Regions from separate parts of the Streptomyces sp. NPDC016562 genome, predicted to be linked through region 2. Evidence: riboswitches for the same ligand, from Rfam matches in the RefSeq annotation. Region 2 holds a riboswitch; the other holds the start of a gene.
The links. A riboswitch is a leader RNA that binds a small molecule or an ion and turns the genes downstream of it on or off. The one in region 2 is predicted to bind cyclic di-AMP.
Positions count from the first base shown of each region.

Region 1 (3,216 bases), 720 kb from region 2:
TGCGGACGTCGCGCTCGACCGCCTCGCGAAGCTGGTCGCCGAGGGTCTCGAAGAGCTTCCCGAGACCGTCTGACCCTTCGGGTTCCACCCGAGCAGTACGCCGCGAAGCCGCGGGCCCCGGACGGCCGGGGGCCCGCGGCTTCGCCGTTGTGGCGCCCGGCCGGGGGGCGCGCGGAGCCCTGGAAACCCTCGGAAATCCAACCACGTAATTCAGCGCCGAAGAAAAAGAGCCCGGCGGACATCTCAGGCCCCTCCGCAGAAATGCGGCGCGCCGAATTCACCCCGTGCGCACCGCGCGATAAACGGGCGCGATGCCACGATGTCGTCCTTTGTATACGGCCCCTGTTAATGCCGCCCGCTCGACATGTTTACGGCAGGTTGCGAAGTGCTCACAGCCGGCCGGACCCGCCGCCGGTGCGCACCCGCCGCCCGGTCGGCGTGGAGCGCGGTCAGCGCCCGCGCCCGCTCCGCGTCCCCGCGGGCCACCGCGTCCACGATCGCACCGTGCTCCGCCCAGGACTCCACGGGCCGCAGGGGCGCCTCCACCACGTACATCCACGCGATCTTGTGCCGCATCTGGGTGAGCAGCGCGATCAGCCCGGGGCTGCCCGAGGACTGGGCGAGCGTCTCGTGGAACCAGCCGCCCAGGGACCTCAGGTCCTCTCCCTGGCCCCGCCTGGCCCGTTCCTGACCCAGTCTGACCAGCCCACGCAGCACCTTGAGGTGCGCCTCGGTGCGCCGCCGGGCCGCCCGGGCCGCCGCCAGGGGCTCCAGGAGCATCCGCAGCTCCAGCAGGTCGGCCGCCTCCTGCTCGGTCGGCTCGGCGACGCAGGCCCCCGCGTGGCGCCGCGTCGTCACGAACCCCTCGGACTCCAGGGTCCGCAGCGCCTCGCGGACCGGGACGCGCGAGACTCCGTACCGGCGGGCCAGCACCTCCTCGGTCAGCCGACTCCCCGGTTCGAAGACACCGGAGACGATGTCATCGCGGATTGCTGTGCATACTGCGTGCGCAGGAATACGCAAGACCGAACCTCCGCCTATTTCCGACTGCCAGCCTCAATGCGCGCACGTGCGCGTGCTGCGACTCTATTGCAACACACGATCATTTCCGAGAGCGGCCGGAAATACGAAACATTCACAGGGGGCGGATCCGGGCGGACACACGAAGACCCCGGCTCGGGGAGCCGGGGTCTTCGGTGAAAGGTGCGGGACGACGGATCAGAGATCGACGCCGTGCGAACGCATGTAGGCGATCGGGTCGATGTCCGAGCCGTACTGCGAGCCGGTGCGGGCCTCGAAGTGCAGGTGCGGGCCGCTGGAGTTGCCGGTGGAGCCCGACAGGCCGATCACCTGGCCGGCGGTGACCTGCTGGCCGACGGAGACGCTCAGCGAGTTCATGTGCCCGTACTGCGTGTAGGTGCCGTCGTTGTGCTTGATCACGACGTTGTTGCCGTACGCGCCGCCCCAGCCCGCCTCGACCACGACACCGACGCCCACCGCGTGGACCGAGGTGCCGGAGGAGGCGTGCAGGTCGATGCCGGTGTGGCTGCCGGAGGACCACATGCCGCCGCCCGCGTGGTACTGCGTGCTCACGTACGAGCCCTCGATCGGGGCGACGAAGGTGTTGAGGCGCTTGCGCTCCTCCTCGCGGGCCGCGCGCTCGGCGGCCTCGCGCTCGGCCTTCGCCTTGGCCTCGGCGAGGCGCTTGGCCTCGGCGGCCCGCTGCTTGGCGTCGGCCTCGGCCTGCGCCTTGGCGGCGGCGTGGTCGGCGGCGCGCTGCTGGGACGCGGCCTGGTCCGCGATGTCACCCGCGAGGTCCTCGGCGACGACGACGGCGCCCAGCCCGTTCTCCGGGGCGGAGCTGCTGTGGTTGTCCGCGGCGAAGGCCGGGGCGGCGAGGGAGCCGACGACGCCCGTGGTGGCGATCGCGGCGATGCCGGCGTAACCGGCGGTCTTACGGCTCAGGCGGCTGGATCCGCGGTGCTTGCCGGAACCAGCGGGACGACTGCCAAACGCCATGGAGGGTTGGATCCTTTCCTTCCTTCTCGCCTACCGGGTTAGCTGACGGGTTCGGAGCAGGAAGGTCTCCTACGGGCCTCCTCTGGCGAGGCGGCCCGATTCACCCCAGGGACACATGTGGGTCCCCGGCTCCCCAGGCTCGCGCCTGACGGGGACTCGGCGATCGCTGTCCGGTGCCGCGGGTGCGGCGGGCACAACTGACGGACAGCACGGACGACGCTAGGCGGATCATCAGTCAATCGCCAAACAGACGCGGCTTTTTGTTGCGTACGCCACACCACATAAAAGCAACCTCACCACCAAACGGACAAAAGGGCTCTGGCGGGATAAGTCCCGCCAGAGCCCCTCGCACCTGAGACACCGATCGCCCGATGAGGCGTCAGCCGACGGTCAGGTGGCCGTCGTCAGGTCGTCAGCCGCCGTCGTCAGGTCGTCAGTCGGTGACGACGGTGACCTCGCCGATCCCGAGTGCCCGTACCGGCTCCTCGATCTGCGCCGCGTCGCCCACCAGGATGGTGACCAGCCGGTCCGCCGGGAAGGCCTTCACGACCGCCGAAGTCGCCTCCACCGTGCCGGTTTCGGCCAGCTGTGCGTACAACTGGGCCTGGTAGTCGTCCGGCAGCTCCTGCTCCACCTGGTCGGCGAGCGTGCCGGCCACCGAGGCGGCCGTCTCGAACTTCAGCGGGGCCACGCCCACCAAGTTCTGCACGGCGACGTCCCGTTCGGCGTCGGTCAGACCGCCCTCCGCGAGGGTGCGCAGCACCGTCCAGAGGTCCTCCAGCGCCGGTCCGGTGTTCGGGGTGTCCACCGAGCCGCTGATGGCGAGCATCGAGGCGCCCTTGCCGTCGGCCGTGGAGCGCAGCACCTGGGCGAAGGCGCGCACGCCGTAGGTGTACCCCTTCTCCTCGCGCAGCACCGCGTCCAGGCGGGAGGTGAGGGTGCCGCCCAGGCAGTACGTACCGAGCACCTGCGCCGCCCAGACGCGGTCGTGCCGGTCCGGGCCGATGCGGCCGATCAGCAGCTGGGTCTGGACCGAGCCGGGCCGGTCCACGATGACCACCCTGCCGGTGTCGTCGGCGGTCACGGACGGCGCCGGGAGCGGTTCGGCGGTGCCGCCCGTCCAGCTGCCGAGGGTGTCCGCCAGGACGGCGTCGAGGTCGATGCCGGTCAGGTCGCCGACGACCACGGCCGTGGCGG
Region 1 covers NZ_JBIBRZ010000002.1:119,873-123,088, reverse strand. The annotation lists gene ACF059_RS08565 (HPr family phosphocarrier protein) at 1-73, shown strand, start outside; gene ACF059_RS08560 (GntR family transcriptional regulator) at 346-1,023, opposite strand; gene ACF059_RS08555 (M23 family metallopeptidase) at 1,219-2,019, opposite strand; cyclic di-AMP (ydaO/yuaA leader) riboswitch at 2,032-2,191, opposite strand; gene ACF059_RS08550 (M16 family metallopeptidase) at 2,453-3,216, opposite strand, start outside.
Region 1: linked by a shared signal. The riboswitch ahead of ACF059_RS08555 (M23 family metallopeptidase) and the one ahead of ACF059_RS11580 (peptidoglycan DD-metalloendopeptidase family protein) in region 2 are both predicted to bind cyclic di-AMP.

Region 2 (3,216 bases):
GCACCTGGACCGGGTCTTCTTCGGCAACAGCGGCACCGAGGCGGTGGAGACGGCCCTGAAGTTCGCCCGGTACGCCACCGGCCGGCCACGGATCCTCTACTGCGACCACGCCTTCCACGGGCTCACCACCGGCTCGCTCTCGGTCAACGGCGAGGGCGGGTTCCGGGACGGCTTCGCGCCGCTGCTCCCCGACACCGGGATCGCGCTGGGCGATCTGGCCGCCCTGGAACGGGAGCTGAAGCGGGGGGACGTGGCCGCCCTGATCGTCGAGCCCGTCCAGGGCAAGGGCGTCCTCGCGGCCCCGCCCGGATTCCTGCTCGCCGCGCAGGAGCTGCTGCACCGGCACAAGGCACTGCTGATCGCGGACGAGGTGCAGACCGGCCTCGGACGTACCGGCGACTTCTACGCCTACCAGCACGAGCCGGGCGTGGAGCCGGACCTGGTCTGCGTCGCCAAGGCGCTGTCGGGCGGCTACGTGCCCGTCGGTGCGACCCTGGGCAAGGACTGGATCTTCAAGAAGGTCTACTCGTCCATGGACCGGGTGCTCGTGCACTCCGCGAGCTTCGGCTCCAACGCGCAGGCGATGGCGGCCGGGCTGGCCGTGCTGTCGGTCATGGAGGACGAGGAGATCGTCGCCCACTCCAGGGCCATGGGCGACCTCCTGCGCGGGCGGCTGGCGGCGCTCGTGGACGAGTACGAGCTGCTGCACGAGGTGCGCGGACGCGGCCTGATGATCGGCATCGAATTCGGCCGGCCGTCCTCGCTGGGGCTCCGCAGCCGCTGGACGATGCTCCAAGCGGCACGCAAGGGGCTGTTCGCGCAGATGGTCGTCGTGCCGCTGCTCCAGAAGCACCGCATCCTCACCCAGGTCTCCGGGGACCAGTTGGAGGTGATCAAGCTGATTCCGCCCCTGATCGTGGACGAGCAGGACGTCGACCGGTTCGTCGGCGCCTTCCGTGAGGTGATGGACGAGGCGCACGGCGGGTCCGGGCTGATGTGGGACTTCGGCAGGACGCTCGTGAAGCAGGCGGTCGCCAACCGCTGACCGCCTGCTTGAGCGCAGATCATCAGATCAGTCGAGCAGCTGCTCGCGGAGGCGGTCCAGGGTCTCGGGCGTGAGCCCGAGGCCCTGCGACAGGTAGCGGTCCACACCGCCCCAGGCCTCGTCGATGGTCTCGAAGGCCGCGAGCAGGTACTCGGCGCGGGCGTCGAAGAGCGGGGCCAGCAGCTCCATCACCTCGGGGGAGCGGGACCCGGAGGACCCGTCGCCGCGCCGGACCCGGTAGCGGCGGTGCGGGGCGTTCGACTCCAGGTAGTCCGCGACGATCGCCTCGCGCTCGACGCGCAGTGCGAGCAGGGTGACGGCGATCGACAGGCCCGCCCGGTCCTTGCCGGCGGCGCAGTGCATGAGGGCCGGGACGCTGTCCTCGGCGAGGGCGTGCAGGACGCGGCTGTGCTCGGCGGTCCGGTGCTTGATCATCACGCGGTACGACTGGGTCATCCGCGCCGCGGCCTGCCCGTCGCCGAGGACCGCGCGGAGCTGGTCGAGGTCGCCGTCGCGGACCATCTTCCAGAACTCGCGGCCGTCGGCCGGATCCGAGAGCGGGATGTTGACGTTCCGCACCCCCGGCAGGTCCACGTCCGGGCCCTCCAGCGCGTGGTCGGCGTTGTTGCGGAAGTCGAAGACGGTGTGGAGTCCGAGCGAGCCGAGGAATTCTGTATCGGTTTCCGTGGCATGGGCGAGATGTCCACTTCGGAACAGTCGCCCCGCCTTGACCCTTCGCCCGTCGGAGGTCGGCAATCCGCCCACATCGCGGAAATTGCGCACTCCGGACAACTCCGGCTCCTGTATCTGCTGGGTCAAGGGAACTCCTCCGCTTCGTCGCGCCGACTGGATGCTCGCCGGCTGGGGTGCTCTGTCCGAATTACACTACTTGGCGATAACTTGCCATCAGCGGAGGCGAGATCGGCCGCGTCCCCGTGAGCCAGATCATACGGTGACCGTGAGTGCCTGATCGCTAAAGCCGAATGACCGCGTCGGAGCGGTTGTTGGCGGGGCGGAATGGACGGAGGGTGACCGGAATTCCGGCGGTCCCTCATCCCTGTTATTCCGTCAGGGAATTCATGGCTTGTTCCGCGTGGCCCTTTGGGATTACGTTCGCGACCGATCCGGGTGGATCGCCGAATCCTGCCGCCGCCCGGAAACCGCACCCGACTATTCACGCGCGGCAGGAGCGGGGGAACCAGGTAAGCCGCTGTCCCGGATCTTCGGACCCGGGACGGCTTGGGGTGAAGCCGTACATGGTCCGTTCATGTGCGGCCGGACATCTCCAGTCCGAACCCGACAGCTCACCTCGCAGGCACCGGAGAGGAAATGCGCCATGCCTGCAAAGGGTAAGCACCGCCGTCCCAAGTCCCTCTCGATATCGCGCGGTTTCGCCGTCGCCGGCACCGGTGGCGCGGCTCTCGCGCTGCCGCTGATGGGCGCCGCCGGTGCTCAGGCCGCCGGCGCTCCGGCCGCCGCCACGACGACCGCCGTCACCGCCGTGACCGCAGGGGCGCCCGTCGCGGCACCGCAGGTTCCGGTCTCGCCGCAGGCCGCGGCCGCCGCGCCGGGCGTGTACACGGTCGTCCCGGGCGACTGCCTCTCCGTGATCGCCGCCGAGCGCCACCTGCCGGGCGGCTGGGAGCAGCTCTACGCCGACAACCGTGAGGCGGTCGGCAGCGACCCGTCGCTGATCCACCCGGGCCTGAAGCTTCACCTCGGCGGTGCGGGCGACGCGGCCGCGGCCGCCCCCGCCCCGAAGGCCCCCGCGAAGCCCGCGTCGAAGCCGGCCACCAAGCCGGTGTCGAAGCCCGCTCCCGAGCGGGCCGCCAAGCCCGCCCCGGCGCAGCAGGAGACCGCCCCCGAGGCGCCGGCCGCGCAGCCGCAGTCCGCCTCCTCCTTCGTGGCGCCGGTGAGCGGCGGGATCTCCACCCAGTACAAGGTCGCGGGCAGCATGTGGTCCTCCGGCTACCACACCGGCGTGGACTTCATCGCGAGCTCCGGCACCACCGTCAAGGCGGTCGGCGCGGGCACCGTGGTCTCCGCGGGCTGGGCCGGCGCGTACGGCAACGAGGTCATCATCCGCCACGCCGACGGCAACTACTCCCAGTACGGCCACCTTTCCCAGCTCTCCGTCACGGCCGGCCAGAGCGTCACGGCGGGCCAGAGCA
Region 2 covers NZ_JBIBRZ010000002.1:836,195-839,410, forward strand. The annotation lists gene ACF059_RS11570 (aspartate aminotransferase family protein) at 1-1,045, shown strand, start outside; gene ACF059_RS11575 (tyrosine-protein phosphatase) at 1,073-1,864, opposite strand; cyclic di-AMP (ydaO/yuaA leader) riboswitch at 2,170-2,376, shown strand; gene ACF059_RS11580 (peptidoglycan DD-metalloendopeptidase family protein) at 2,382-3,216, shown strand, end outside.